Regions from separate parts of the Escherichia sp. HH091_1A genome, predicted to be linked through region 1. Evidence: predicted binding sites of a transcription regulator. Region 1 holds the regulator's gene; each other region holds the start of a gene.
The links. The regulator PurR, encoded in region 1, represses purine synthesis genes. The targets are predictions, from matches to a motif close to CANGCAAACGTTTGCNTG.
Positions count from the first base shown of each region.

Region 1 (8,154 bases):
AGAAAACAGCGAAAAAAGCCGCCAGTAAAAGTACGACCAAAAGCAAAACCGCTTCCTCCGTTAAAAAATCTTCCATTACCGCTTCTAAAAACGCCAAAACTCGCAGCAAACACGTCGTCAATAAAACGGCCTCAGCCAGCTTTACCGAAAAGTGTACCAAACGTAAGGGCTATAAATCGCATTGTGTGAAAGTCAAAAATGCCGCGTCAGGAACCCTTGCCGACGCACACAAAGCGAAGGTGCAAAAAGCCACAAAAGTGGCAATGAATAAACTGATGCAGCAAATTGGTAAGCCATATCGTTGGGGTGGCAGCTCACCGCGTACCGGTTTTGATTGCAGCGGTCTGGTTTATTACGCTTATAAAGATTTGGTAAAAATTCGTATTCCGCGTACGGCGAATGAAATGTATCACCTGCGTGATGCAGCACCTATCGAACGTAGTGAACTGAAAAACGGCGACCTGGTCTTCTTCCGTACTCAGGGACGCGGTACAGCCGATCATGTCGGCGTGTATGTCGGCAACGGCAAATTTATTCAGTCACCGCGTACGGGTCAGGAAATTCAAATCACTTCTCTCAGTGAAGACTACTGGCAGCGCCACTATGTTGGCGCTCGCCGGGTAATGACCCCAAAAACACTTCGCTAAAACTTTACCCTGTTGTTACGGCAACAGGGTAAGTTCATCTTTTGTCTCACCTTTTAATTTGCTACCCTATCCATACGCACAATAAGGCTATTGTACGTATGCAAATTAATAATAAAGGAGAGTAGCAATGTCATTCGAATTACCTGCACTACCATATGCTAAAGATGCTCTGGCACCGCACATTTCTGCGGAAACCATCGAGTATCACTACGGCAAGCATCATCAGACTTATGTCACTAACCTGAACAACCTGATTAAAGGTACCGCGTTTGAAGGTAAATCACTGGAAGAGATTATTCGCAGCTCTGAAGGTGGCGTATTCAACAACGCAGCTCAGGTCTGGAACCATACTTTCTACTGGAACTGCCTGGCACCGAACGCGGGTGGCGAACCGACTGGAAAAGTCGCTGAAGCTATCGCCGCATCTTTTGGCAGCTTTGCCGATTTCAAAGCACAGTTTACTGATGCAGCAATCAAAAACTTTGGTTCTGGCTGGACCTGGCTGGTGAAAAACAGCGATGGCAAACTGGCTATCGTTTCAACCTCTAACGCGGGTACTCCGCTGACCACCGATGCGACTCCACTGCTGACCGTTGATGTCTGGGAACACGCTTATTACATCGACTATCGCAATGCACGTCCTGGCTATCTGGAGCACTTCTGGGCGCTGGTGAACTGGGAATTCGTAGCAAAAAATCTCGCTGCATAATAACTGATGGCAAATGCAACATTGCCTGATGCGCTTCGCTTACCATGCCAACTCGGATGAAGCGTTAACACCGCATCCGGCAAGATAAATCGCACGTTGCCAGCAACTGTAACGCAGAAGGTTATCCTTCTGCGTTTTTGTTTAATTAGCTGTTGGCAACGCAAACTGCCTCAGGTTGTTTTCTGGCTGACATAAACACCAGCAATAATGCCAGTCCCGCGACAATCGCCCCCATCACCGGCACAAAACTGTATCCCAGCCCAGCGGAAATTACCGCACCACCAGCAGCTGCTCCCAGCGCATTTCCAAGATTAAAGGCACCAATATTGACTGATGAAGACAGACCAGGCGCTTCACTGGCGACACGCATCACGCGCATCTGTAACGGCGGTACGACCGCAAAGGTTGCTGCTCCCCACACCACCATGCTAATAGCTGCGCCAAACTCATTGCGGGCCAGGAACGGGATTGCCAGCATAATCACCATCAGCAGCAACAAAAAGCCTTTCAACGTGCCGTTAACTGAACGATCTGCCAGTTTGCCGCCGAGATAGTTCCCAATAGAGAACCCGACACCAATCAGCACCAGCATTGCCGTGACGAACACCGGTGTTGCGTGGGTAATACTTTGCAGTACCGGAGAGATATAGGTGTAGAGGGTAAACATGGCGCCAGCTCCCAGCACCGTCGTCAGCAATGCAGACAGCACCTGCGGACGCATTAATACCGCCAGCTCTTTTTTCACTTCAGGTCGCGCCCCTGCGCCACCTTTAGGTAATGAGAAGAACAGACTTACCATTGAAATCACGCCCAGCCCCGCCGTTGCCAGAAATGACATCCGCCAGCCGATGGTTTCACCCAACCAGGTCGCCGCCGGCACGCCACCGATATTTGCCAGGGTTAACCCCATAAACATAGTGGCAACTGCGCTGGCCTGTTTATGTTTTGGCACCACGCTTGCGGCCACGACTGAACCCAAACCAAAAAATGCTCCGTGATTCAGGCTGGTCAAAATGCGTGAAAGCATCAGGGTCATATAATCCGGCGCGATGGCGGAAAGTACGTTGCCGAGCGTGAAAATCGCCATCAGGAAAATCAACGCACTGCGGCGGGCACGATGAGAAAGTAGAAGCGTCATCAGCGGCGCGCCCACCATTACGCCAACTGCATAGGCACTGATTAACATTCCGGCAGCAGGAATCGAGACATCCACACCGCGCGCAATGACGGGCAACAAGCCCATTGGCGAGAACTCCGTTGTCCCGATACCAAACGCGCCAATCGCCAGCGCCAGCAACGGATAGTTAATTTTCATGCCTTATCTCCACCTCTTCGCGTCATTACGCGATATTCATTAAAGTGGCGAAAGCATGACAGCAATCACAAAAAAATGAAAATAACAAAAAGAGAAAACACTTTTGCCATTTTGCTAACAAACAGGAAGGAGATGCGAGGGAGAACGCGCTCCCTCGAGAGGAAATCAGTGCAGCGCGGCAGTCAAACCCACGGCCACGATCAAACCGAGGACGATAATCGTTGTTACCAGTGAAAATTTAAGGTCGGTGCTCATCAAGTTTTCTCCTTTTTTATTACCACACAAAAAGTGATATTACGCATTTTTACACACTGTGATGAAAAAATCTCCCGTCATTTATAATGATAAGTGTTTTTACCACTTCCCCTTTTCGTCAAGATCGGCCAAAATTCCACGCTTACACTATTTGCGTACTGGCCATTGACCCCTTCCTGACGCTCCGTGTCGTTTTTCCGGCGTACCGCAACACTTTTGTTGTGCGTAAGGTGTGTAAAGGCAAACGTTTACCTTGCGATTTTGCAGGAGCTGAAGTTAGGGTCTGGAGTGAAATGGAATGGCAACAATAAAAGATGTAGCGAAACGAGCAAACGTTTCCACTACAACTGTGTCACACGTAATCAACAAAACACGTTTCGTCGCTGAAGAAACGCGCAACGCCGTGTGGGCAGCGATTAAAGAATTACACTACTCCCCTAGCGCGGTGGCGCGTAGCCTGAAGGTTAACCACACCAAGTCTATCGGTTTGCTGGCGACCAGCAGCGAAGCGGCCTATTTTGCCGAGATCATTGAAGCGGTTGAAAAAAATTGCTTCCAGAAAGGTTACACCCTGATTCTGGGTAATGCGTGGAACAATCTTGAGAAACAGCGGGCTTATCTGTCGATGATGGCGCAAAAACGCGTCGATGGTCTGCTGGTGATGTGTTCTGAGTACCCAGAGCCGTTGCTGACGATGCTGGAAGAGTATCGCCATATCCCAATGGTGGTAATGGACTGGGGTGAAGCAAAAGCTGACTTCACCGATGCGGTCATTGATAACGCGTTCGAAGGCGGCTACATGGCCGGGCGTTATCTGATTGAACGCGGTCACCGCGAAATCGGCGTTATCCCCGGCCCGCTGGAACGTAACACTGGCGCAGGCCGCCTTGCCGGTTTTATGAAGGCAATGGAAGAAGCGATGATCAAAGTGCCGGAAAGCTGGATTGTACAGGGTGACTTTGAACCTGAATCCGGTTATCGCGCCATGCAGCAAATACTGTCGCAGCCGCATCGCCCTACTGCCGTCTTCTGTGGTGGCGATATCATGGCAATGGGCGCACTTTGTGCTGCTGATGAAATGGGTCTGCGCGTCCCGCAGGATGTTTCGCTGATCGGTTATGATAACGTGCGCAACGCCCGCTATTTTACGCCGGCGCTGACCACGATCCATCAGCCAAAAGATTCGCTGGGTGAAACAGCGTTCAACATGCTGTTGGATCGTATCGTCAACAAACGTGAAGAACCGCAGTCCATTGAAGTGCATCCGCGCTTGATTGAACGCCGCTCCGTGGCTGACGGCCCGTTCCGAGACTATCGTCGTTAATCACCCGTTGCGGGAGTCTCTTCCGGCTCCCGCAGCCACTCCTTATTCAGCGTCTCACTATCGCCGAGATACTCAAGCAACCAGGTTAACGCAGGCGACATATCATTTTGCTGCCATGTCAGACAACATGCCGAATCCGGAAAGGGGTTTTCCAGTTCTAATGCTACCCACTTCCCCTCATTAAGCCACGGTTTGGCGAAATGTGTTGGCACCATCCCTATGCATAATCCTGCCGAGATACAGGTTGCCGATGATTCCCAGTCAGGCACGACAAGTCTTTTTTGGTTATCCAGCAACCAGGTAATACGTTTAGGTAGCGTTCGTGAGGTGTCTTCGCGCACCAATGACGGCCAGTTGCGCAACGTATCATCGCTGAACGGGCCATCCATCAACGCCAGCGGGTGGTGGCTGGCAACAACGCAACTCCAGCTTAGCATCCCCATATCCCGGAAGGCATAACGACCGCCTACCGGAATCGCGCGTGTTGCGCCAATCGCCAGTTCCACGCGCCCGTCGGAAAGCGCATCCCAGACACCGTTGAACACTTCCTGAAAGACAAGAAGTTCGACATCATCAAAATGGCGATAAAAATCAACGATCATCTGCCGTGTACGTTCTGGCCTGACAATATTATCCACTGCGATAGCTAACTGACCGCGCCAGCCGTTCGCTATCTGCTGACATTGCTGCCGAGTGATCTGCATTTTTTTGACAACAGAGCGCCCTTCTTTGAGAAACCACGCCCCGGCAGCGGTCAGTTCCACATCACGGTGACGTCGTTCAAACAGAGGCACCGCCAGCCACTCTTCCAGCTGACGCACGGTATAGCTGACCGCAGAAGGAACGCGATGCAACTCCTGGGCTGCAGCGCTAAAACTACCATTACGCGCTACCGCATCAACAACTTCGAGTGAATATTCTGACCACATAGTCTGCCTGCAAAATTTTTGAAACCAGTCATCAAATATTACCGTTTCACAACACTAATTTCACTCCCTACACTTTGCGGCGGTGTTTAATTGAGAGATTTAGAGAATATACATGCAACCTGGGAAAAGATTTTTAGTCTGGCTGGCAGGTTTGAGCGTACTCGGTTTTCTGGCAACCGATATGTATCTGCCTGCTTTCGCCGCCATACAGGCCGACCTGCAAACGCCTGCGTCTGCTGTCAGTGCCAGCCTTAGTCTGTTCCTTGCCGGATTTGCCGCAGCCCAGCTTCTGTGGGGGCCGCTCTCCGACCGTTATGGTCGTAAACCGGTGTTATTCATCGGCCTGACAATTTTTGCGTTAGGTAGTCTGGGGATGCTGTGGGTTGAAAACGCCGCCACGCTGCTGGTATTGCGTTTTGTACAGGCTGTAGGTGTCTGCGCCGCGGCGGTTATCTGGCAAGCGTTAGTGACGGATTATTATCCTTCACAGAAAGTTAACCGTATTTTTGCGACCATCATGCCGCTGGTGGGTCTATCTCCGGCACTGGCTCCTCTGTTAGGAAGCTGGCTGCTGGTCCATTTTTCCTGGCAGGCGATATTCGCCACCCTGTTTGCCATTACCGTGGTGCTGATTCTGCCTATTTTCTGGCTCAAACCCACGACGAAGGCCCGTAACAATAGTCAGGATGGTCTGACCTTTACCGATCTGCTACGTTCTAAAACCTATCGCGGCAACGTGCTGGTATACGCGGCCTGTTCAGCCAGTTTTTTTGCATGGCTGACCGGTTCACCGTTCATCCTTAGCGAAATGGGTTACAGCCCGGCAGTGATTGGTTTAAGCTATGTCCCGCAAACTATCGCGTTTCTGATTGGTGGCTATGGCTGTCGCGCCGCACTACAAAAATGGCAAGGCAAGCAGTTATTACCGTGGTTGCTGGTGCTGTTTGCTGTCAGCGTCATTGCGACCTGGGCTGCGGGCTTCATTAGCCATGTGTCGCTGGCCGAAATCCTGATCCCATTCTGTGTGATGGCGATTGCCAACGGCGCGATCTACCCGATTGTTGTCGCCCAGGCACTGCGTCCTTTCCCACATGCAACTGGTCGCGCCGCAGCGTTGCAGAACACTCTACAACTGGGTCTGTGCTTCCTCGCAAGTCTGGTAGTGTCCTGGCTTATCAGTATCAGTACGCCATTGCTCACCACCACCAGCGTGATGTTATCAACAGTAGTGCTGGTCGCTCTCGGTTACATGATGCAACGCAGTGAAGAAGTGGATTGCCAGAGCCATGGCAATGCCGAAGTGGCGCATAGCGAATCACACTGATCTATATCGATATGCTTATACTTAGGCTGCTAACAAAATTTTGTTGTATGATTGAAATTAGCGGCCTATACTAATTTCGAGTTGTTAAGACTACGATAAATATTATGTTTTTATGGGGACAGGAACGTTCCCTACTCACTATGGATGGTCATTTCGGCAAGGGTTCCTCCTTTCCCTCTGTTCTACGTCGGATTATAGACTCGCAGTTTTTTCTGCGAGATTTCTCACAAAGCCCAAAAAGCGTCTACGCTGTTTTAAGGTTCTGATCACCGACCAGTGATGGAGAAACTATGAGTTCATCGTGTATAGAAGAAGTCAGCGTACCGGATGACAACTGGTACCGTATCGCCAACGAATTACTTAGCCGTGCCGGTATAGCCATTAACGGTTCTGCCCCGGCGGATATTCGTGTGAAAAATCCCGATTTTTTTAAACGCGTTCTGCAGGAAGGATCGTTGGGGTTAGGCGAAAGTTATATGGATGGCTGGTGGGAATGTGACCGACTGGATATGTTTTTTAGCAAAGTCTTACGCGCAGGTCTCGAGAACCAACTCCCCCATCATTTCAAAGACACGCTGCGTATTGCCAGCGCTCGTCTCTTCAATCTGCAGAGTAAAAAACGTGCCTGGATAGTCGGCAAAGAGCATTACGATTTGGGTAATGACTTATTCAGTCGCATGCTTGATCCGTTCATGCAATATTCCTGCGCTTACTGGAAAGATGCCGATAATCTGGAATCTGCCCAGCAGGCGAAGCTCAAAATGATTTGTGAAAAATTGCAGTTAAAACCAGGGATGCGCGTACTGGATATTGGCTGTGGTTGGGGCGGACTGGCGCATTACATGGCGTCTAACTATGACGTAAGCGTGGTGGGCGTCACCATTTCTGCTGAACAGCAAAAAATGGCTCAGGAACGCTGTGAAGGCCTGGATGTCACCATTTTGCTGCAAGATTATCGTGACCTGAACGACCAGTTTGATCGTATTGTTTCTGTGGGGATGTTCGAGCACGTCGGACCGAAAAATTACGATACCTATTTTGCGGTGGTGGATCGTAATTTGAAACCGGAAGGTATATTCCTGCTCCATACTATCGGTTCGAAAAAAACCGATCTGAATGTTGATCCCTGGATTAATAAATATATTTTCCCGAACGGTTGCCTGCCCTCTGTACGCCAGATTGCTCAGTCCAGCGAACCCCACTTTGTGATGGAAGACTGGCATAACTTCGGTGCTGATTACGATACTACGTTGATGGCGTGGTATGAACGTTTCCTCGCTGCATGGCCAGAAATTGCGGATAACTACAGTGAACGCTTTAAACGGATGTTTACCTATTATCTGAATGCCTGTGCAGGTGCTTTCCGCGCCCGTGATATTCAGCTCTGGCAGGTGGTGTTCTCTCGCGGAGTCGAAAACGGCCTTCGAGTCGCTCGCTAGAGGCTATTCTATCGCCCCCGCTCCGGGGGCGATTTCAGATCAGGCTTCTGTACCTGGTTGATTCATGGCATTTTCTCGTGCCGCCAGCACACGTTCTACCGTATCTACCACTGCCTGAGTTTGTGGATCGATTTCAATGTTGACGCGTGCGCCGAGTTTTTTCTTCCCAAGGGTAGTGCGTTCCAGTGTTTCCGGAATTAAATGGACGCAAA
Region 1 is NZ_AP025747.1:2,041,413-2,049,566, forward strand. Features, by position in the region: gene mepH (peptidoglycan DD-endopeptidase MepH) at 1-647, shown strand, start outside; gene sodB (superoxide dismutase [Fe]) at 775-1,356, shown strand; gene QUF14_RS10150 (MFS transporter) at 1,502-2,671, opposite strand; gene cydH (cytochrome bd-I accessory subunit CydH) at 2,837-2,926, opposite strand; gene purR (HTH-type transcriptional repressor PurR) at 3,225-4,250, shown strand; gene punR (DNA-binding transcriptional activator PunR) at 4,247-5,179, opposite strand; gene punC (purine nucleoside transporter PunC) at 5,292-6,503, shown strand; gene cfa (cyclopropane fatty acyl phospholipid synthase) at 6,794-7,942, shown strand; gene QUF14_RS10180 (riboflavin synthase) at 7,982-8,154, opposite strand, start outside.

Region 2 (8,154 bases), 1.2 Mb from region 1:
CGAGGCTGGTGGCGCAGTCAGATGTTAGCGTTTTGATTAACGGTCAGAGCGGTACCGGGAAAGAGATTTTTGCCCAGGCGATCCACAACGCCAGCCCGCGCAACAGCAAGCCGTTTATTGCTATTAACTGTGGCGCATTGCCCGAGCAATTACTGGAGTCCGAGCTGTTTGGTCATGCGCGTGGCGCGTTTACTGGCGCTGTCAGCAATCGCGAAGGTTTATTCCAGGCGGCGGAAGGCGGTACGCTGTTTCTCGATGAGATTGGCGACATGCCCGCACCGTTGCAGGTCAAACTGCTACGCGTGTTGCAGGAGCGCAAAGTGCGCCCGCTGGGCAGCAACCGCGATATTGATATCGACGTGCGGATTATTTCCGCCACTCACCGTGACCTGCCAAAGGCGATGGCGCGCGGGGAATTCCGTGAAGATCTCTACTATCGCCTCAATGTTGTCAGTCTGAAAATTCCGGCATTGGCGGAGCGCACAGAAGACATTCCGCTACTGGCAAACCACTTATTGCGCCAGGCGGCAGAGCGACATAAACCGTTTGTCCGCGCATTCTCCACCGATGCAATGAAACGACTGATGACCGCGAGCTGGCCGGGTAATGTGCGCCAGTTGGTCAACGTGATTGAACAGTGCGTGGCGCTAACATCATCTCCGGTGATTAGTGATGCGTTAGTCGAGCAGGCGCTGGAGGGCGAAAATACGGCTCTGCCAACCTTTGTTGAGGCGCGTAATCAGTTTGAACTCAACTACTTGCGTAAGCTGCTGCAAATCACCAAAGGTAATGTCACCCACGCGGCGAGAATGGCGGGGCGCAACCGGACAGAATTTTATAAACTGCTTTCCCGACACGAGCTGGATGCAAACGATTTCAAGGAATGAATCGGCGTTATGTGTTACGTTTAGCAGATCAAAAGACAGGCGACCTTTTCAAGGAATAGCATGAAAAAGATTGATGCGATTATTAAACCCTTCAAGCTGGACGATGTCCGCGAAGCACTGGCTGAAGTCGGCATTACCGGCATGACGGTCACCGAGGTGAAAGGTTTTGGCCGCCAGAAAGGCCATACCGAGCTGTATCGCGGCGCGGAGTATATGGTGGATTTTCTGCCGAAAGTGAAAATTGAGATTGTCGTGCCGGACGACATTGTCGATATCTGCGTAGATACGATTATTCGCACGGCGCAAACCGGCAAAATCGGTGACGGTAAAATTTTCGTCTTTGACGTGGCACGGGTCATTCGTATCCGTACTGGCGAAGAGGACGACGCGGCAATTTAAACCGCGTCAGGGTTGCCGGATGTCTCCATCCGGCAACCTCAAATCACAGCACTTTATGCGGGCCAAAGCATTCGTAATGAATGTTTTCCTGTTTCACACCCAGGTCCACTAACTGTTTCGCCGCAAACTGCATGAAGCCAACCGGGCCGCAGAGATAGAACTGCATTGTCGGATCGCTGAACGCACCTTCCAGTTTGCTCAAATCCATCAGACCTTCACTATCAAACTGACCTTTAGCGCGATCGGCTTCGCTCGGCTGACGATACCAGGTGTGCGCGGTAAAGCGTGGCAGTGCTTGCCCCAGTTCCTTAACTTCATCGGCAAAGGCATGAACATCGCCATTTTCTGCCGCATGGAACCAGTTTACCTCAGCGCTATGACCTGCTTTTGCCAGCGTGTCGAGCATTGCCAGCATTGGTGTTTGACCGACACCGGCAGAGATTAACGTCACCGGCGTGTCATCTGCGATAGCCATAAAGAAATCACCTGCCGGAGCGACCAGTTTCACGACATCGCCAACGTTGGCGTGATTGTGTAACCAGTTTGATACCTGCCCACCCTCTTCGCGTTTCACTGCAATACGATAGCCTTTGCCATCCGGTTTGCGCGTCAAAGAGTACTGACGAATTTCCTGATGTGGGAAACCTTCCGGCTTCAGCCAGACGCCGAGATATTGCCCTGGACGGTATTCCGCCACTGCGCCGCCGTCCACCGGCTCAAGTTCGAAGCTGGTGATAAGCGTGCTGCGCGGTGTTTTAGCTACAATGCGGAAATCGCGAGTACCTTCCCAGCCACCGGCTTTGCTGGCGTTTTCGTTATAGATTTCTGCCTCGCGATTGATAAATACATTAGCCAGTACGCCATAGGCTTTACCCCACGCGTCCAGCACTTCCTGGCCCGGACTGAACATTTCGTCCAGCGTCGCCAACAGGTGTTCACCGACGATATTGTATTGTTCCGGTTTGATCTGGAAGCTGGTGTGTTTCTGAGCGATTTTTTCAACCGCTGGCAGCAGCGCAGGCAGGTTTTCGATATTGCTGGCGTAGGCGGCAATGGCGTTAAACAAGGCTTCACGTTGATCGCCATTACGCTGGTTACTCATGTTAAAAATTTCTTTGAGTTCTGGGTTATGAGTAAACATACGGTCGTAGAAATGGGCGGTTAACTTTGGCCCTGTTTCCACCAGTAAAGGGATGGTGGCTTTTACTGTAGCGATGGTTTGAGCGTCAAGCATATGGTCTTCCTTTTTTTGCATCTTAATTGATGTATCTCAAATGCATCTTATAAAAAATAGCCCTGCAATGTAAATGGTTCTTTGGTGTTTTTCATGAAGAATGTGATGAAGTGAAAAATTTGCATCACAAACCTGAAAAGAAATCCGTTTACGGTTGCAAGCTCTTTATTCTCCAAAGCCTTGCGCAGCCTGAAGGTAATCGTTTGCGTAAATTCCTTTGTCAAGACCTGTTATCGCACAATGATTCGGTTATACTGTTCGCCGTTGTCCAACAGGACCGCCTATAAAGGCCGAAAATTTTATTGTTAGCTGAGTCAGGAGATGCGGATGTTAAAGCGTGAAATGAACATTGCCGATTATGATGCCGAACTGTGGCAGGCTATGGAGCAGGAAAAAGTACGTCAGGAAGAGCACATCGAACTGATCGCCTCCGAAAACTACACCAGCCCGCGCGTAATGCAGGCGCAGGGTTCTCAGCTGACCAACAAATATGCTGAAGGTTATCCGGGCAAACGCTACTACGGCGGTTGCGAGTATGTTGATATCGTTGAACAACTGGCGATCGATCGCGCGAAAGAACTGTTCGGCGCTGACTACGCTAACGTCCAGCCGCACTCCGGCTCCCAGGCGAACTTTGCGGTCTACACCGCGCTGCTGGAACCCGGCGACACCGTTCTGGGTATGAACCTGGCACATGGCGGTCACCTGACTCACGGTTCTCCGGTTAACTTCTCCGGTAAACTGTACAACATCGTTCCTTACGGTATCGATGCTACCGGTCATATCGACTACGCCGATCTGGAAAAACAAGCCAAAGAACACAAGCCGAAAATGATCATCGGTGGCTTCTCTGCATATTCCGGCGTGGTTGACTGGGCGAAAATGCGTGAAATCGCTGACAGCATCGGTGCTTACCTGTTCGTTGATATGGCGCACGTTGCGGGACTGGTCGCTGCTGGCGTCTACCCGAACCCGGTTCCTCATGCTCACGTAGTGACTACCACCACTCACAAAACCCTGGCGGGTCCGCGCGGCGGCCTGATCCTGGCGAAAGGCGGTAGCGAAGAACTGTACAAAAAACTGAACTCTGCCGTTTTCCCTGGTGGTCAGGGCGGCCCGTTGATGCACGTAATCGCTGGTAAAGCGGTTGCTCTGAAAGAAGCGATGGAACCTGAGTTCAAAACTTACCAACAGCAGGTCGCGAAAAACGCTAAAGCGATGGTAGAAGTATTCCTGGAGCGCGGCTACAAAGTGGTTTCCGGCGGTACTGATAACCACCTGTTCCTGGTTGATCTGGTTGATAAAAACCTGACCGGTAAAGAAGCTGACGCCGCTCTGGGCCGTGCTAACATCACCGTCAACAAAAACAGCGTACCGAACGATCCGAAGAGCCCGTTTGTAACCTCCGGTATTCGCGTGGGTACTCCGGCGATTACTCGTCGTGGCTTTAAAGAAGCCGAAGCGAAAGAACTGGCTGGCTGGATGTGTGACGTGCTGGACAGCATCAATGATGAAGCCGTTATCGAGAGCATCAAAGGTAAAGTTCTCGACATCTGCGCACGTTACCCGGTTTACGCATAAGCGAAACGGTGATTTGCTGACAATGTGCTCGTTGTTCATGCCGGATGCGGCGTGAACGCCTTATCCGGCCTACAAATTATTGCAAATTCAAGATATTGCAATCTCCGTGTAGGCCTGATAAGCGTAGCGCATCAGGCAATTTTTCGTTTGTGATCATCAAGGCTTCCTTAGGGAAGCCTTGTTACGTTATCGCGCCATCAAATCTGTCGTAACTGCGCCTCAACATACAAATAGCCAATCCCCAGCACCTGCTGTGCGCGGCTTAATTGCCCAAAGCCAATTTGCGTCGCTTTCACGCTCGGTCCTTCGTCACGGTCGAACGGGTTAAATCCTGTCTGGCGAATAATGGAATTAAGCCAGTTCTCACCAAAGGCGCAGCTGCGACCATACAGCCAAATCTGATTAATATTGAGGATATTCAGGAAGTTATACAGACTCAAACCAATGGCGTTGGCACTGCGGTCAACCCAGCTGGTGATCCACGGTTCTCCACTCTGCCAGGCAGCGATTAATTGTGCGGTAGTCAGTTTTTCAGGATCAAGCTGAGTATTAACCGGTTGTGATTTTAGCCATACTCGCGCCTGTTTTTTTAATGCGCTTAACGAGGCGACGGTTTCCAGGCAGCCATAACGTCCACAGTCGCAGGCGACGCCATCCGGATTAACGATGGTGTGACCAATCTGTCCGCTACCATACAAACTGCCGCGATAAATTTGCTCGTTAATCACGAACGACGAGCCAATACCGTAATCAACGTTGATCACGCAGAAATCCCGTCCTTGCGAATTATTTTGCCATTTCTCCGCCAGCGCCAGCATCACGCAGTCATTATCGACCATCACCCGAATGCCCAGCTTCTCTTCCAGCAGATACTTCACCTCAACCGGTGTTGTCCACGGCGCTTGCGGCATGGTTTGCGACACGCCAGTCACTGGATCAACCTGACCGTGGATAGCCAGCGCCAGGTTGATGGTACGGTCTGGCCACAGTTTACGATGGCGATGCCAGCATTTTTCGATTTCGGACAACAGAGCCTGCGGTGTCGGTGCATCAATCTGAAAATATTCAAATTCGCCTTTCGGACTTAAACAGGCATTAGCGACCTGACACTCAATGCTGGTGGGCGTCACGTTCAGGCACAGCGTCCAGTCACCTTCCGGCGCGATCAGCCATGTACCGCTACTGTGCCCGCGCGTCTGGCTTTCATCGTCGATATTCACCACCCGTTTTTCGCTTTCCAGCTCCTGCAAAATATTACTGACCGCTGGAATTGAAATTTGCGCCAGCCGGGCCAGCGTTGATTTATTGGCGCGCTTTTGCCGGTACAGCAGTTCCAGAATCACGCATTTGTTATGGTGGCGAATCTGTTGATTATTAATGCAGGCTCTCATCTTCACTAAACCTTGTTTAGTTAATTGCGTGATTATTCCGCGAAAACATTGCCAGATTGTTCAATACACTGCCACAAATCTTTTAATTCAGTATGTCTTGTTAATATTGAGGGCACTATGACTCCAGTAAAAGTGTGGCAAGAGCGCGTTGAGATCCCGACTTATGAAACCGGGCCGCAGGATATACACCCTATGTTCCTGGAAAATCGCGTTTATCAGGGATCGTCCGGCGCGGTTTATCCCTACGGCGTGACCGATACGCTGAGCGAGCAGAAAGTCCTGAAATCCTGGCAAGCGGTGTGGCTGGAAAACGACTATATCAAAGTGATGATCCTGCCGGAGTTGGGCGGTCGGGTGCATCGCGCTTGGGATAAAGTGAAACAGCGCGATTTTGTCTATCACAATGAGGTGATTAAACCGGCGCTGGTAGGGCTATTGGGGCCGTGGATTTCGGGCGGGATTGAGTTTAACTGGCCACAACACCATCGCCCGACTACCTTTATGCCCGTTGATTTCACCCTCGAAGCCCATGAAGACGGCGCACAGACGGTGTGGGTCGGCGAAACGGAGCCGATGCACGGTTTACAGGTGATGACCGGTTTCACACTACGCCCTGACCGGGCGGCGCTGGAGATTGCCAGCCGCGTCTATAACGGCAATGCCACGCCGCGTCATTTCTTGTGGTGGGCCAACCCGGCAGTGAAAGGTGGCGAAGGGCATCAGAGCGTTTTCCCGCCGGATGTAACGGCGGTGTTTGATCACGGCAAACGGGCTGTTTCAGCTTTCCCTATCGCTACCGGCACTTACTACAAAGTGGACTACTCCGCCGGAGTGGATATTTCTCGCTATAAAAATGTGCCAGTGCCGACTTCGTATATGGCCGAAAAATCGCAGTACGATTTTGTTGGCGCATGGTGTCACGATGAAGATGGTGGTTTGCTACACGTTGCCAACCACCACATCGCGCCAGGTAAAAAACAGTGGAGCTGGGGACACAGTGAATTCGGCCAGGCGTGGGATAAGAGCCTGACCGACAATAACGGCCCGTATATCGAACTGATGACGGGTATTTTTGCCGATAACCAGCCCGATTTTACCTGGCTTGATGCTTACGAAGAGAAGCGTTTCGAGCAGTATTTCCTGCCTTATCATTCTCTGGGCATGGTGCAAAACGCCTCCCGCGATGCGGTGATTAAACTCCAGCGTAGCGAGCGGGGGATTGAGTGGGGGCTGTATGCCATCTCCCCGTTGAACGGATACCGGCTGGCGATCCGCGAAATCGGCAGATGCAACGCGTTACTCGACGATGCCGTGGCTCTGACACCAGCGAACGCCATTCAGGGCGTGTTGCATGGTATCAATCCTGACAGACTAACCATTGAACTCTCCGATACTGACGGCAATATCGTACTGAGTTATCAGGAACATCAGCCGCAAGAGTTGCCGTTGCCGGACGTCGCCAAAGCGCCACTGGCAGCACAAGACATTACCAGTACAGATGAAGCCTGGTTTATCGGTCAGCATCTGGAGCAATATCATCATGCCAGCCGTTCACCGTTCGATTACTACCTGCGCGGTGTGGCGCTGGATCAGCTGGATTATCGCTGTAACCTGGCGTTGGCAATGCTGGAATATAACCGCGCCGATTACCCACAAGCGGTGTCGTATGCCACTCAGGCGCTGAAACGCGCACATGTGCTGAACAAAAACCCGCAGTGCGGACAGGCGAGTTTGATTCGCGCCAGTGCTTACGAACGTCAGGGGCAATATCAACAAGCCGAAGAGGATTTCTGGCGTGCGGTCTGGAGCGGAAACAGTAAAGCCGGTGGCTATTATGGTCTGGCACGGCTGGCGGCGCGTAATGGTCACTTCGACGCGGGTCTGGATTTTTGCCAACAAAGTCTTCGCGCCTGCCCAACCAATCAGGAAGTGCTTTGCCTGCATAACCTGCTGCTGGTGTTAAGTGGTCGTCAGGACAACGCGCGTATGCAGCGAGAGAAGTTGCTGCGTGATTATCCGCTGAACGCCACTCTGTGGTGGCTGAACTGGTTCGATGGTTGTAGCGAATCTGCCCTCGTACAGTGGCGAGGTCTGTGTCAGGGACGCGACGTTAACGCCCTGATGACCGCCGGGCAACTGATTAACTGGGGCATGCCCGCTCTGGCGGCAGAGATGCTGAACGCACTGGACTGTCAGCGCACGCTACCGCTTTACCTGCAAGCCAGTTTGCTGCCGAAAGCTGAACGCGGCGAACTGGTCGCAAAAGCCATTGATGTTTTCCCGCAGTTTGTCCGTTTCCCTAATACGCTGGAAGAGGTTGCGGCGCTGGAGAGTATTGAAGAGTGCTGGTTTGCCCGTCATTTACTGGCCTGCTTTTACTACAACAAGCGCAGTTACAACAAAGCCATTGCCTTATGGCAGCGTTGCGTTGAGATGTCGCCGGAGTTTGCCGACGGCTGGCGTGGGCTGGCAATCCATGCGTGGAATAAGCAGCATGATTATGAACTGGCCGCGCGTTATCTTGATAGTGCTTATCAGCTTGCGCCGCAGGATGCTCGTCTGCTTTTTGAACGGGATTTGCTGGATAAGCTAACCGGTGCTGCACCAGAAAAACGTCTGGCGCGTCTGGAAGCTAATCTGGAAATCGCCCTGAAGCGTGATG
Region 2 is NZ_AP025747.1:3,234,375-3,242,528, reverse strand. Features, by position in the region: gene glrR (two-component system response regulator GlrR) at 1-887, shown strand, start outside; gene glnB (nitrogen regulatory protein P-II) at 948-1,286, shown strand; gene hmpA (NO-inducible flavohemoprotein) at 1,330-2,520, opposite strand; gene glyA (serine hydroxymethyltransferase) at 2,848-4,101, shown strand; gene QUF14_RS16265 (ROK family protein) at 4,299-5,492, opposite strand; gene QUF14_RS16260 (DUF5107 domain-containing protein) at 5,610-8,154, shown strand, end outside.
Region 2: the regulator PurR is predicted to act here: its motif matches at 2,713-2,730, upstream of glyA (serine hydroxymethyltransferase).

Region 3 (8,154 bases), 2.4 Mb from region 1:
GCGGCGCAAAGTAATAAGCTGGCGAAAATCAATCTGCATACCGTGCAGGATTTACTCTTACACCTTCCTCTGCGCTACGAAGATCGCACCCATCTCTACCCCATCGGTGAACTACTGCCGGGCGTTTACGCCACGGTGGAAGGCGAAGTGCTGAATTGCAATATCTCCTTCGGCGGTCGGCGGATGATGACCTGCCAGATCAGCGACGGTTCCGGCATTCTCACCATGCGCTTTTTCAACTTCAACGCGGCAATGAAAAATAGCCTGGCGACTGGCCGCCGCGTGCTGGCCTATGGCGAAGCAAAGCGCGGTAAATATGGTGCGGAGATGATCCACCCGGAATACCGCGTGCAGGGCGATCTCAGTATGCCAGAGTTGCAGGAGACGCTCACGCCGGTTTACCCAACTACGGAAGGCGTAAAGCAGGCCACGCTGCGTAAATTAACCGACCAGGCGCTGGATCTGCTCGACACCTGCGCCATTGAAGAACTCCTGCCGCCGGAACTGTCACAAGGAATGATGACGCTACCGGAAGCGTTGCGCACTTTGCACCGCCCGCCGCCGACGCTACAGCTTAGCGATCTCGAAACCGGGCAGCATCCGGCACAACGCCGACTGATTCTGGAAGAGTTGCTGGCGCACAACCTCAGCATGTTAGCCTTACGTGCCGGAGCACAGCGTTTTCATGCCCAGCCGCTGAGCGCCAATGACGCGCTGAAAAATAAACTCCTCGCAGCCTTACCGTTCAAGCCAACGGGCGCACAGGCACGCGTGGTGGCGGAGATCGAGCGCGATATGGCGCTGGATGTGCCGATGATGCGCCTGGTGCAGGGCGATGTAGGTTCCGGTAAAACGCTGGTCGCCGCCCTCGCCGCGTTGCGTGCGATTGCGCACGGCAAACAGGTGGCATTGATGGCACCAACCGAATTACTCGCCGAGCAGCACGCCAATAACTTCCGTAACTGGTTTGCTCCGCTCGGTATCGAAGTGGGCTGGCTCGCCGGTAAACAGAAAGGTAAAGCACGACTGGCACAGCAGGAAGCCATCGCCAGCGGTCAGGTGCAGATGATTGTCGGTACACACGCCATCTTCCAGGAACAGGTGCAGTTTAACGGCCTGGCGCTGGTGATTATCGACGAACAGCATCGTTTTGGCGTGCATCAGCGTCTGGCGTTATGGGAGAAAGGCCAGCAGCAGGGCTTCCATCCGCATCAGTTGATCATGACCGCCACGCCGATCCCCCGCACGCTGGCAATGACTGCATATGCCGATCTCGATACCTCGGTGATAGATGAGCTGCCGCCAGGCCGCACGCCAGTGACGACAGTGGCAATCCCGGATACCCGCCGCAACGACATTATCGACCGCGTGCGCCACGCCTGTATGACTGAAGGGCGTCAGGCGTACTGGGTGTGCACACTCATTGAAGAATCAGAATTACTGGAAGCACAGGCGGCGGAAGCTACCTGGGAAGAGTTGAAACTGGCGCTACCAGAGTTGAATGTTGGTCTGGTACACGGACGGATGAAACCAGCCGAGAAGCAGGCCGTCATGGCATCATTTAAACAAGGCGAGTTACACCTGCTGGTTGCCACGACCGTTATTGAAGTCGGCGTTGATGTGCCTAACGCCAGCCTGATGATTATCGAAAACCCTGAGCGTCTGGGTCTGGCGCAGTTACACCAGCTGCGCGGGCGTGTAGGTCGTGGCGCGGTGGCTTCTCACTGCGTGTTGCTCTACAAAACACCGCTCTCCAAAACCGCGCAAATCCGCCTGCAAGTGCTGCGCGACAGCAACGACGGTTTTGTGATTGCACAAAAAGATCTGGAGATTCGCGGCCCTGGCGAATTGTTAGGCACGCGTCAGACGGGTAATGCTGAATTTAAAGTGGCGGATTTGCTGCGCGATCAGGCGATGATCCCGGAAGTTCAGCGCCTGGCACGCCATATTCACGAACGTTACCCACAGCAGGCAAAAGCCCTGATAGAACGCTGGATGCCAGAAACAGAACGTTACTCAAATGCGTAAAAGGCGGCGGTGAGAAACCGCCATTTCAGGTTACCCTACCTTCCTGCCGGATGCGGCGTGAACGCCTTATCCGTCCTACAAAAAAACTACAAATTCAATAAATTGTGAATCAATACGCAGACTTGATAAGCGAAGCATATCAGACATTTGTCTTTGTTGCGGCGGCACTTATACCGCCGCTTCATCAATTAACCGGCAAAAATCGGCAACATTAAATACAGCTTAATCACCAGCGCATTGACAATATCGATAAAGAACGCACCAACCATCGGCACGACCAGGAACGCCATGTGCGACGGGCCAAAACGTTCGGTGATTGCTTGCATGTTGGCGATTGCCGTTGGCGTTGCACCAAGGCCAAAACCACAGTGACCCGCTGCCAGCACTGCCGCATCGTAGTTTTTACCCATCATGCGCCAGGTGACGAAAATGGCATACAACGCCATGAAGATGGTCTGTACCACCAGAATCGCCAGCATCGGCAGCGCCAGCGAAGCCAGCTCCCATAGTTTCAGCCCCATCAGCGCCATCGCCAGGAACAACGACAGACTTACGTTACCCAGAACGGATACCGCACGCTCAAAAACGCGATAAAAGCCCATCATTGACAGACCGTTGCTCAGAATCACGCCAACAAACAACACACAAACGAAGGTTGGCAGTTCAAAAGCGGTGCCAGCCAAAAGTTGCGCAACGATCTTCCCCACCGTCAGACAGATAGCAATCAACGCGATAGTTTCAATCAGCACCAGCGAGGTGATCATGCGGCCCACATCCGGCTTTTCGAACGCCGTCGGGACTTCCTGGTCATCCGGAATACCGTTCGGTGTAGTGGAGTGTTTCACCAGATAGCGCGCCACCGGACCGCCAATCAAGCCGCCCAGCACCAAACCGAACGTTGCACAGGCCATCGCCACTTCCGTCGCATTGGTGAAGCCATAACGTTCAATGAACAATTTACTCCAGGCAGCACCCGTACCGTGACCGCCCGAAAGCGTAATAGAACCGGCCAGCAGCCCCATCAGTGGATCAAGCCCTAACAGGCTAGCCATACCAATGCCAATGGCATTTTGCATCACCAATAGGCCAACAACCACAATCAGGAAAATACCAACCACACGCCCACCAGCGCGCAGACTGGCAATGTTGGCGTTCAGGCCAATGGTGGCGAAGAAAGCCAGCATTAACGGATCGCGCAGGGACATATCAAAGTTGACTTCCCAGCCCATGCTTTTTTTCAGTACCAGTAGCGCCAGCGCCACCAACAAACCACCCGCAACAGGTTCCGGTATGGTGTATTTCTTCAAAAAGGAGACGGAATGGACCAACTTACGCCCGAGCAGCAACGTCAGCGTTGCAGCAACAAGCGTTGCTAAAGTATCGAGATGAAACATAGTTACTCCTTTGTATCCGCATCACTCTTTCATACTCGTCATACTTCATCGCGCAGTGGCACCTTCATGAAATATGACGGGTATCGAGTCATGCTTTCCTGGGTCAAATTCTCAGCTGTTAATGAACAAATGGCATGGATTTTAAGCAGAAAAATACCAAAAGTTATATAAAAAAGTGCATTTATCTCATTTAAATATTTAGAAGAAGGTGTAGCAAACGTTTGCTTTTCTCTTTTGCTCAGCTAAAATGCCCGCTTTGCTTCCACGGGATTGTTTTCGATGTCTGTTTCCACCCTCGAGTCAGAAAATGCGCAACCGGTTGCGCAGACTCAAAACAGCGAACTGATTTACCGTCTTGAAGATCGTCCGCCGCTTCCTCAAACTCTGTTTGCCGCCTGTCAGCATCTGCTGGCGATGTTCGTTGCGGTGATCACGCCAGCGCTATTAATCTGCCAGGCGCTGGGTTTACCGGCACAAGACACGCAACACATTATTAGTATGTCGCTGTTTGCCTCCGGTGTGGCGTCGATTATTCAAATTAAGGCCTGGGGTCCGGTTGGCTCCGGGCTGTTGTCTATTCAGGGCACCAGCTTCAACTTTGTTGCCCCGCTGATTATGGGCGGCACAGCGCTGAAGACCGGTGGTGCTGATGTTCCTACCATGATGGCGGCTTTGTTCGGCACGTTGATGCTGGCAAGTTGCACCGAGATGGTGATCTCCCGTGTTCTGCATCTGGCGCGCCGCATTATTACGCCGCTGGTTTCTGGCGTTGTGGTGATGATTATCGGCCTGTCGCTAATTCAGGTTGGGCTAACATCCATTGGCGGCGGTTACGCAGCCATGAGCGATAACACCTTCGGCGCACCGAAAAATCTGTTGCTGGCAGGCGTGGTCTTGGCCTTAATTATCCTGCTTAACCGTCAGCGTAACCCATATTTGCGCGTGGCTTCACTGGTGATTGCGATGGCGGCAGGATATGCGCTGGCGTGGTTTATGGGCATGTTGCCAGAAAGCAACGAACCGATGACGCAAGAACTGATTATGGTGCCAACCCCGCTCTACTACGGTCTTGGTATTGAATGGAGCCTGCTGCTGCCGCTGATGCTGGTCTTTATGATCACTTCGCTGGAAACTATTGGCGATATCACGGCGACGTCTGACGTTTCCGAACAGCCAGTGTCCGGTCCGCTGTACATGAAACGCCTGAAAGGCGGCGTGCTGGCAAACGGCCTGAACTCGTTTGTTTCGGCGGTGTTTAACACTTTCCCGAATTCCTGCTTCGGGCAGAACAACGGTGTGATCCAGTTGACCGGTGTTGCCAGCCGCTATGTCGGTTTTGTCGTCGCGCTGATGTTGATCGTGCTGGGTCTGTTCCCGGCAGTGAGCGGTTTTGTACAACACATTCCAGAACCGGTTCTGGGCGGTGCAACGCTTGTAATGTTTGGCACCATCGCCGCCTCCGGTGTGCGTATCGTTTCTCGTGAGCCGCTGAACCGTCGGGCGATTCTGATTATCGCGCTGTCGCTGGCGGTCGGTCTGGGCGTGTCTCAGCAGCCGCTGATTTTGCAGTTTGCCCCTGAATGGCTGAAAAACCTGCTCTCCTCCGGGATCGCCGCGGGCGGTATTACTGCCATCGTGCTGAATCTGATTTTCCCACCAGAAAAACAGTAATTCACTGGCGGCGGTAAGATAATTACCGCCGTAGTCTCACCTCTTTCACCATTCCCGCCTTGAGGATTGCGCGTAAATCGTGCATAACTCCCTTATGTGCATTTCACGGGATGGAAGACCATGAAATTTATTGGGAAGCTGCTTCTCTACATTCTCATCGCTCTGTTAGTGGCGATCGCTGGCCTCTATTTCCTTCTGCAAACCCGCTGGGGAGCAGAACATATCAGCGCATGGGTTTCCGATAATAGCGACTATCATCTGGCCTTCGGGGCGATGGATCACCGTTTTTCCGCGCCATCTCATATCGTGCTGGAGAACGTCACGTTTGGTCGTGATGGTCAGCCCGCTACCCTGGTGGCAAAAAGTGTCGACATTGCGCTAAGCAGTCGGCAACTGACCGAACCACGCCATGTCGATACCATCCTGCTGGAAAACGGGACGCTGAATCTCACCGACCAGACCGCGCCGCTGCCGTTCAAAGCCGATCGTCTGCAACTGCGTGATATGGCGTTTAATAGCCCGAATAGCGAATGGAAACTGAGCGCGCAACGGGTAAATGGCGGCGTGGTTCCGTGGTCACCAGAAGCCGGTAAAGTGCTAGGTACGAAGGCGCAAATTCAATTCAGCGCCGGATCGCTTTCGCTCAATGATGTTCCTGCCACCAATGTACTGATTGAAGGCAGTATTGATAAAGATCGCGTTACGCTGACTAACCTGGGTGCCGACATCGCCCGCGGGACATTAACCGGAAACGCGCAGCGTAACGCCGACGGCAGCTGGCAAGTGGAAAATCTGCGGCTGGCGGATATCCGTCTACAAAGCGAAAAATCGCTAACTGACTTCTTTGCACCATTGCGCTCTGTCCCGTCGTTGCAGATTGGTCGCCTGGAAGTCATTGACGCTCGTCTGCAAGGTCCGGACTGGGCGGTGACCGACCTCGATCTCAGCTTGCGCAACATGACCTTCAGTAAAGATGACTGGCAGACACAGGAAGGCAAACTGTCGATGAACGCCAGCGAGTTCATTTATGGTTCGCTGCATTTATTTGACCCGATTATAAACGCGGAATTTTCCCCGCAGGGCGTAGCACTGCGCCAGTTCACCAGCCGCTGGGAAGGGGGCATGGTCAGAACGTCAGGGAACTGGTTGCGTGACGGGAAAATGTTGATCCTTGATGATGCGGCAATTGCCGGACTGGAATATACCTTGCCAAAAAACTGGCAACAGTTGTGGATGGAAACGACACCCGGTTGGTTAAACAGCCTGCAACTGAAGAGATTTAGCGCCAGCCGCAATCTGATCATTGATATCGACCCTGACTTCCCGTGGCAGCTCACCGCGCTCGATGGTTACGGTGCCAATCTGACGCTGGTTACCGATCATAAATGGGGCGTCTGGAGTGGCTCGGCGAATCTGAATGCCGCCGCCGCAACGTTTAATCGTGTTGATGTCCGTCGTCCGTCGCTGGCGCTAACTGCCAACAGCAGCACGGTGAATATCAGCGAACTGAGTGCATTTACTGAAAAAGGCATTCTGGAAGCCACCGCCAGTGTTTCACAAACGCCACAACGTCAGACCCATATCAGCCTGAATGGACACGGTGTGCCGGTGAATATTTTGCAACAGTGGGGATGGCCTGAACTACCGTTGACTGGCGACGGCAATATTCAGCTTGCCGCCAGTGGCGATATTCAGGTCAATGTCCCGCTGAAACCTACGGTTAGCGGGCAATTGCATGCCGTGAATGCCGCAAAGCAGCAAGTGACTCAAACCATGAATGCGGGCGTAGTTTCCAGTGGTGAAGTTACGTCGACGGAGCCGGTGCAGTAAAAGTCAATTTCGCCGGGTACGCTCAGACATACCCGGCATTTCTTCAATAGATTACAACGTGATTGTCAGCAAGTTAGCCGCTGGCATCACCACTACCCCCAACTCACTTTCAGCCTGCGAACCGCCTTGCAGACCATTTACTTTCACAACATTGCGCAAGCACAGCGTCCAGTTCTTCACCACGCCCGCACCATTCACAGTAATTGTGTTGCCAGTACGCGCCGCTTTCAGGGTGAAAAGAACGGAACCATCGGCAGCGGGCACTTCACAGATGGCTTCATGCCCGTCTTGCAGATTAAAGAGCTGGAATGCCGTGCCTTCGTGCCACGCGTAATCGGGACGTTGCTCGTTGTTGCCCAGCGCCAGTAGGGTGTTATCACGCACATAAACGGGCAGACTCAGGAAGCCGTGCTGCTGTTTATGCCAGCGACTACCATCGAGTTCATCGTTGTGCCACAGGTGTGTCCAGCGACCTTCCGGCAAGTAGAACTGCACATCGCCCGATTCAGTGAACACCGGAGCAACCATCACGTTGTCGCCTAACATGTATTGACGGTCAAGGTAATCACAAGCCGGATCGTCCGGAAACTCCATCATCATGGCCCGCATCATCGGCGTACCCCGCGCGTTCGCACGAGCAGCCTCACGATACAGATACGGCATCATGCGGCATTTCAGTTGCGTGAAGAAGCGCACCACATCACAGGACTCATCATCATAGGCCCACGGCACACGATAAGATTTGCTGCCGTGTAAACGGCTATGGCTGGAGAGCAAACCAAACGCGCACCAGCGTTTGTAAACGTGCGCCGGAGCGGTATTCTCAAAGCCGCCGATATCGTGGCTCCAGAAACCAAAACCTGAAAGGCCAATAGACAAACCACCGCGCAGGCTTTCCGCCATTGATTCGTAGTTAGCGTAACAGTCGCCACCCCAATGTACCGGGAATTTCTGCGCACCGACGGAGGCCGAGCGGGCAAACAAGACGGCTTCTTCCTCGCCGACGGTTTCCTTGAGCACGTTCCACACCAGTTCGTTGTAGATGTACGCATAATGGTTATGCATTTTCTGCGGATCGGAACCGTCAAACCATTGAACATCGGTTGGAATACGTTCGCCAAAGTCGGTCTTAAAGCAATCAACGCCCATCGCGACCAGACCTTTCAGTTTGTCGGCGTACCATTTGCAGGCATCCGGATTGGTAAAGTCATAAATCGCCAGACCTGGCTGC
Region 3 is NZ_AP025747.1:4,467,966-4,476,119, forward strand. Features, by position in the region: gene recG (ATP-dependent DNA helicase RecG) at 1-2,028, shown strand, start outside; gene gltS (sodium/glutamate symporter) at 2,217-3,422, opposite strand; gene xanP (xanthine/proton symporter XanP) at 3,702-5,093, shown strand; gene QUF14_RS22365 (AsmA family protein) at 5,214-6,923, shown strand; gene yicI (alpha-xylosidase) at 6,975-8,154, opposite strand, start outside.
Region 3: the regulator PurR is predicted to act here: its motif matches at 3,633-3,650, upstream of gltS (sodium/glutamate symporter).

Region 4 (8,154 bases), 2.0 Mb from region 1:
CCGCCGTCTGGAAGTAGCGACGCAGGTCAGCTTCGTCATAGACGATTTCCATCGCCCGACCGCCGAGAACGTAAGACGGACGCACCACCAGCGGGTAACCAATCTCTTTTGCCTTCTCAACCGCCATTTCAATAGCGGTAACGGTGGCGTTCGCCGGTTGTTTCAGTTTCAGACGGTCAACCGCATGCTGGAAGCGTTCACGGTCTTCCGCACGGTCGATAGCATCCGGGCTGGTGCCGATAACCGGTACGCCAGCGGCTTCCAGTGCGCGCGCCAGTTTCAGCGGGGTCTGACCGCCGTACTGAACGATAACGCCTTTCGGCTTCTCAATACGCACGATTTCCAGCACATCTTCCAGAGTTACCGGCTCGAAGTAGAGGCGATCGGAAGTGTCGTAGTCAGTGGAGACGGTTTCCGGGTTACAGTTAACCATAATGGTTTCGTAACCGTCTTCGCGCAGCGCCAGTGAGGCGTGTACGCAGCAGTAGTCGAATTCGATACCCTGACCGATACGGTTCGGGCCGCCGCCGAGGACCATGATTTTGTCACGGTCAGATGGGTTGGATTCGCACTCTTCTTCATAAGTGGAGTACATATAAGCGGTGTCGGTAGCGAACTCTGCCGCACAGGTATCCACGCGCTTGTAAACCGGGTGCAGGTCATACTGGTCACGCAGCTTACGGATTTCTGCTTCACGCACGCCCGCCAGTTTTGCCAGACGCGCATCGGCAAAGCCTTTGCGTTTCAGCTGGCGCAGGAAGTCAGCGTTCAGGCCAGTGATGCCCACTTCCGCTACTTTCTCTTCCAGGCGCACCAGCTCTTCAATTTGTACCAGGAACCAGCGGTCAATGTTGGTCAGATTGAAGACGCCGTCTACGGACAGGCCCGCACGGAACGCATCGGCGATATACCAGATACGCTCTGCGCCTGCGTCTTTCAGCTCGCGGCGAATTTTGGTCAGCGCTTCCGGGTCGTCGAGACTCACTTTCGGGTCGAATCCAGTCGCACCGACTTCCAGGCCGCGCAGCGCTTTTTGCAGGGATTCCTGCTGCGTGCGACCAATCGCCATCACTTCACCAACCGATTTCATCTGAGTGGTCAGACGGTCGTTAGCACCAGCGAATTTCTCGAAGTTGAAGCGAGGAATTTTGGTCACCACGTAGTCGATAGACGGCTCGAAGGACGCCGGAGTACGCCCGCCGGTGATGTCGTTCATCAGCTCATCGAGGGTGTAACCTACCGCCAGTTTCGCCGCCACTTTGGCAATCGGGAAACCGGTGGCTTTCGACGCCAGCGCCGAAGAACGGGACACGCGCGGGTTCATTTCGATAACAATCAGGCGACCATTTTTCGGGTTCACCGCAAACTGGACGTTGGAACCACCGGTTTCAACGCCGATTTCACGCAGCACCGCCATCGAGGCGTTACGCATGATTTGATATTCTTTGTCGGTCAGCGTTTGGGCTGGCGCGACAGTGATGGAGTCACCGGTATGGATGCCCATCGCATCGAAGTTTTCGATAGAGCAGACGATGATGCAGTTGTCGTTTTTATCACGCACCACTTCCATCTCGTACTCTTTCCAGCCGATCAGCGACTCATCAATCAGCAGTTCTTTGGTCGGAGAGAGATCCAGACCGCGGGCGCAAATTTCTTCAAACTCTTCGCGGTTATAAGCGATACCACCACCGCTACCACCCATGGTAAAGGATGGGCGAATAATGCACGGGAAGCCCACTTCAGCGGCAACTGCCAGCGCTTCTTCCATGGTGTGTGCGATACCAGAACGCGCAGTTTCCAGACCGATTTTCTTCATCGCCACGTCGAAACGGCGGCGGTCTTCGGCTTTATCAATCGCATCGGCGGTGGCACCAATCATGGTGACGCCGAACTCTTCCAGCACGCCCTGACGCTCCAGCTCCAGCGCACAGTTCAGCGCTGTCTGACCGCCCATCGTTGGCAGCACCGCGTCCGGACGCTCTTTTTCAATAATCTTGCGTACCACTTCCCAGTGAATCGGCTCGATGTAGGTCGCATCGGCCATTTCCGGGTCGGTCATGATGGTCGCAGGGTTGGAGTTCACCAGAATGACGCGGTAACCCTCTTCGCGCAGGGCTTTACATGCTTGCGCGCCAGAGTAGTCAAACTCACACGCCTGACCGATAACAATCGGGCCCGCACCCAGAATCAGGATACTTTTTATATCTGTACGTTTTGGCATGGCTCTTTTACTCCTGATTACTTAGCGGTTTTACGGTACTGCTCAATTAACTCGATAAAGTGGTCGAACAACGGCGCGGCGTCGTGTGGACCCGGACTGGCTTCAGGGTGGCCCTGGAAGCTGAATGCCGGTTTATCGGTGCGATGAATGCCCTGTAACGTACCGTCGAACAGGGATTTATGCGTAACACGCAGGTGTGCAGGTAATGTTGCTTCATCCACCGCAAAACCGTGGTTCTGGGCGGTGATCATCACCACGTTTTTTTCAACATCTTTAACCGGATGGTTGCCGCCGTGGTGTCCAAATTTCATTTTGACAGTCTTCGCACCGCTCGCCAGCGCCAGCAACTGATGGCCGAGGCAGATGCCGAATACCGGGATGTCGGTTTCGAGGAATTTCTGGATGGCAGTAATAGCGTAATCACACGGTGCCGGGTCGCCAGGACCGTTGGAGAGGAAGATACCGTCTGGATTCATTTTCAGTACATCTTCGGCAGATGTTTGCGCCGGAACGATGGTCAGGCGGCAGCCGCGGTCAACCAACATGCGCAGGATGTTGCGTTTGGCGCCGAAATCATAAGCCACGACGTGGAACGGCAACTCGTCTTCTTTTTTTGCTTCTGGCAAGCCGCCAGTCAACGTCCAGCTCCCTTGTGTCCAGCTATAGGCTTCTGCGGTAGTCACTTCTTTTGCCAGATCCATGCCGTTCAGACCTGGGAACGCGCGGGCTTTTTCTAACGCCAGCGCCGCATCCGGGTTATCGCCTGCGATAATGCAGCCATTCTGTGCGCCTTTCTCACGCAGTAAACGCGTCAGCTTACGGGTATCGATATCAGCAATCGCCACGATGTTATGGCGTTTAAGGTAAGAAGAGAGGTCTTCGGTATTACGGAAGTTGCTGGCAATCAGCGGCAGGTCGCGAATCACCAGACCTTGTGCATGTACCTGAGAAGATTCTTCATCGGCGTCATTAGTGCCGACATTGCCAATATGGGGATAAGTAAGAGTAACGATTTGACGAGAATAGGAAGGATCAGTGAGGATTTCTTGATAACCGGTCATTGAAGTATTGAAAACGACTTCCCCAACCGCCGAACCTGTTGCCCCTATGGCCCGACCGTGAAACTGGGTTCCGTCTTCCAGAACCAATAGCGCTGACTTAATCAAAACACCCTCCAGAGAATATTCACTCACTTTATTTGCATATTAATTCACAATGATGACGTAAATCAATGCAAATCTGCTTACCGACGAATTTCTGGCAAACGGCGGCATTCTGGAGAGATGAGAGCTAAAAGTCAACTTAATGGTGGTATTTTTTATATTATTTTGTGGCTCATGCATGTTTTGCAGGCATTAAGCGACAAAAAGATCATATAACCCGTTCTGGAAAACGCTTGCGCAGCAAGAAGATTGTATAAAATCAAAACGCGTAGAAAAAAGTGGACCAAATGGTCAAAACTTACATTAAAACAACAAAAACAGAAGAGAAAACATGTTATTTTTAGCACGCTATACGCTTTTATAAATAAAAAACTCAAAATAAAAGGGCTAAAAATTAAAGCCCTTTATAATCAATAAATTAAATACGTTATTTTTGCACCATCACAAATGTTTTGTGGTTACAAATTATTGAGATCAAGCACATCTCGCATATCAAAAAGACCACTTTCCTTACCACTCAACCACAATGCCGATCTTACCGCACCGTTAGCAAATGTCATGCGGCTGGAAGCCTTATGGGTGATCTCCAGACGCTCGCCGATATCGGCAAACATGGCGGTATGTTCACCAACGATGTCACCTGCACGCACGGTGGCAAAACCAATGGTGCCAGGCACACGTTCACCGGTATGGCCTTCACGACTGTAGACCGCGCAATCTTTCAGATCTTTATCCAGGGCGTGGGCGATCGCCTCTCCCATTGCCAGTGCGGTGCCTGAAGGCGCATCAACTTTATGTCTATGATGTGCTTCAATAATTTCGATATCGGTGTAGTCACCCATCACTTTGGCTGCTTTCTCCAGCAGCTTAAGCATGACGTTAACGCCAACGCTAAAATTGGCGGCAAAGACAATCGCAATATCGGCGGCGGCGTCACGAATCGCCTGTTTACCGGCTTCGTCAAACCCCGTAGTGCCGATCACCATCCCTTTGCCATGCTGGCGACAAAAAGCGAGATGGTTCAGCGTACCTTCCGGACGGGTAAAATCGATAAACACATCAAAATCATCTTTTATCGCATCAAGGCTGCTTTGCACAGTAACGCCTGTTTTTCCTGCACCCGCCAGCTCACCGGCGTCGCTGCCCAGTAAAGAAGATCCTTCGCGCTCCAGCGCCGCGCCCAGCTGCACGCCTTCTAATGCCAGCGCCGCCTGAATCAACTGGCGGCCCATACGCCCCCCGGCTCCCGCGATGGCAACGCGGATGTTTGCATCATGCATAGCTATTCTCTTTTGTTAATTTGCATAGACCGTTTTCAGAGTAACCAGCGCATCGCTACGCCGCCAGCCAAAAACGCTGATAATTAGAAATTAATGATAAACAGGGAGGGATATCAGTGAAAGGCATGAGTCGATGAATGACTGCATGCCGATAACATGTGACAGGTTACGACGCCAGAGCCAGCACCTCAGCCACCCACTGCTGGAAACCTTTCACATCCAGATCCAGCGCCACCTGCACGTTTGCAGGTTTACTCAGGCAACCATCAATATCAACAACCGTAGTACCTGAGGTAAATTCACCCTGAGTTTCCACCGCCACAAAACACGGTTTGAGAGTGAACAAGTCTGGGCGCACCAGCCAGACGATGGCGCAGAGATCGTGCATACGCAGACCGCTTTGCATACTGCCGCTACGGTAGTGGCTAAACAGGGCGTGCAACATTTTCCCGGTACGATTCAACTCCGGCAAAGTAGCGAGATAGTCAGGAGTTAATATTGCCTGATTGGTGACATCCAAACCGCACATAACGATTTCGATGCCGCTACGGAAGACACAGGCTGCTGCTTCTGGATCGGCAGCGATATTAAACTCGGCGTTTGGTGTGCAGTTGCCGCGACCGGCAGAACCGCCCATGATCACCAGACGGCGAATATGCGGTTTGCATTCCGGGCATTGTGAAAGTAACAGCGCAATATTGGTTAACGGGCCGATGGCTACCAGCGTAACAGGCTCAGGCGCACGCAGCAGGGCATCACGAATCGCCAGAAATGCGGGTTTGTCCAGTGGGCTTCTGTTGTGCTCGACAAAGTCGTAGCCAGCCATTCCCGATTCACCGTGCACAGATGCTGCATTACGCGGTGCGCGTACCAGCGGCACAGCGGCTCCCTGGGCGAGCGGAATATCCGCATTCCAGAAATGCAGCAGTTGCAGGGCGTTGCGGGTAGTTTTCTCAACCGAAACATTACCCGCGACGGTGGTCATCAGTTGCAGGTCGAGTTCGGGGGCAAAAATCGCGGCGGCAATGGCGACCGCATCGTCAATACCGGGGTCTGTATCGAGGAAGATAGGTAAACGCATGTTTTCTCCATAAAAAATGCCGGTAACAGGACCGGCATTTTCGCATAACTTAGGCTGCTAATGACTTAATCGACTTCACGAATATCGACACGCAGCTCTTTCGGCACTTCGAAAACAATGTTTTCTTCACGGCCTTCCAGCGGGATGGCTTCACCACCGCCCAGCTGCTGCAAACGTGCCACCACATTCTGCACCAGAATATCCGGAGCCGATGCGCCCGCAGTCACGCCGACGCATTTAAACTCTTTCACCCACTCTTCCTGGATATCTTTCGCATCGTCAATCAAAAACGCGCGTTTGCCCATACGCTGGGCCAGTTCCGCCAGACGGTTGGAGTTGGAAGAGTTTTTTGAACCAACCACCAGTACTACTTCCGCCTGTTCTGCCAGAGCGCGTACCGCTTCCTGACGGTTAGTGGTGGCGTAGCAAATGTCATCTTTGCGCGGCCCGACAATTTTCGGAAAGCGTTTACGCAACGCATCGATCACATCAGACGTGTCATCCACCGACAGCGTAGTTTGGGTCATAAAGGAGAGTTTCTCTTCGTTTTTGACCGTCAGTTTCCACACATCGTCCGGCGATTCGACCAGATACATTCCCCCTTCCGGGTTGCTGTACTGACCCATCGTCCCTTCCACTTCCGGGTGACCGGCGTGACCGATAAGAATAGACTCTTCACCACGGCGGCTGGCACGGGCGACTTCCATATGCACTTTGGTCACCAGCGGACAGGTGGCATCAAACACCGTCAAATCACGGCTTTTCGCTTCGTTACGTACCGCCTGAGAAACACCGTGTGCGGAGAAAATCAGGATCGCGCCGTCCGGGACTTCGCTAATCTGCTCAATAAAGATAGCCCCACGCTCGCGCAGGCTATCGACCACGTAGCGGTTATGCACCACTTCGTGACGGACATATATCGGTGCGCCGTAAATGGCCAGCGCGTTTTCAACAATGCTGATAGCGCGGTCTACCCCGGCACAAAAACCACGCGGGTTGGCCAACAGGATCTGCATGTTACGCCTCCAGTGCCGGATCGATTTCCAGCACTTCAATATCAAAATGAACGGTCTGCCCGGCCAGCGGATGATTGAAATCAACGGTAATGGAGTCGCCGTTAATTTCGCGGATCACGCCAGGCATCTCACTGCCATCCATTGCGGTAAAAAGCATGATTGCACCAATTTCTGGCTCGCCTGCATCCATAAACTCACGGCGGGAGAAGTACTGAATCAGGTCCGGTGACGGCACGCCAAACGCCGCATCTGGCTCCAGCGAGAAGGTGGTTTTATCACCCACTTTCAGCCCCAGCAGGTGTTGCTCCAGACCTTCGGAGAGAGAAGCATCGCCCAGGCGGAACAGCGCCGGTTTACCGTTGTTGCGGGTAGACTCGGCGGTGGTGCCATCGTCGAGTTTTAGCGTGAAGTGCACCAGGACGGCGCTATTGCTCTGTACAGATTCAGACATGCAGGTTTGCTCTTATATTTTGAGGATTTTTGCCGGATGCGGCCTACGATTTCACAGCAATCTGTAGGCCGGATAAGATGCGTCAGCATCGCATCCGGCAGGGTTTATTATTGTTTTTTCGCTTTCGAAGGTAAAAAACCTTCCAGCACAATCAGTGCCGCACCGACACAGATAGCAGTATCGGCGAGGTTGAAGGTGGCGAAGTGCCAGTCGCCGACGTAGAAGTCGATCATATCGACAACGAAGCCGTGCCACAGGCGGTCGAACAGGTTGCCCAGCGCGCCGCCAATAATCAGCGCGTAAGCGATATTGTTCAGCTTCTGCGTGGCCTTCGAGCGATACATCATCACTACCAGAATCACGCTAATACCAATCGCAATACCGGCAAAGAACCAACGCTGCCAGCCGCCGCTATCGGCAAGGAAACTAAACGCCGCGCCATAGTTACGCGCATAATGCAGATTAAGCGACGGGAACAGCGGGACCGTATCCCCCAGAGCAAAGTTCTGGAGGATCAGGTATTTGCTGCCCAGATCGATAATCAGCACGACTACCACCAGCCACAGCCAGCGTAGCCCTGTTGAACAGATCGATTGACTCATCAGGCAAACTTACGTTTTTCACCGTCACCGGCGACGTTGCTGACACAGCGGCCGCAGATTTCTGCGTGTTCCGCCACCTTGCCGACATCCTGGGTGTAGTGCCAGCAGCGTGGGCACTTCTCACCTTCGGCTTTACTCAACGCGACTTTCAGCCCTTTGAGTACTTCGCTCTGCTGAGCATCAGCAGGGGCGTCGTTATAGTCTGCAACGGTAGCGCCGGAGGTCAACAGGACAAATCGTAATTCATCGCCCAGCGCGGTCAGTTTCGCCGCCAGTTCCGGTTCTGCATACAAGGTTACTGCCGCTTCCAGCGAGCCACCCACTTTCTTGTCGGCACGTG
Region 4 is NZ_AP025747.1:33,564-41,717, reverse strand. Features, by position in the region: gene carB (carbamoyl-phosphate synthase large subunit) at 1-2,221, opposite strand, end outside; gene carA (glutamine-hydrolyzing carbamoyl-phosphate synthase small subunit) at 2,239-3,387, opposite strand; gene dapB (4-hydroxy-tetrahydrodipicolinate reductase) at 3,843-4,664, opposite strand; gene rihC (ribonucleoside hydrolase RihC) at 4,831-5,745, opposite strand; gene ispH (4-hydroxy-3-methylbut-2-enyl diphosphate reductase) at 5,811-6,761, opposite strand; gene fkpB (FKBP-type peptidyl-prolyl cis-trans isomerase) at 6,763-7,212, opposite strand; gene lspA (signal peptidase II) at 7,320-7,814, opposite strand; gene ileS (isoleucine--tRNA ligase) at 7,814-8,154, opposite strand, start outside.
Region 4: the regulator PurR is predicted to act here: its motif matches at 3,607-3,624, upstream of carA (glutamine-hydrolyzing carbamoyl-phosphate synthase small subunit).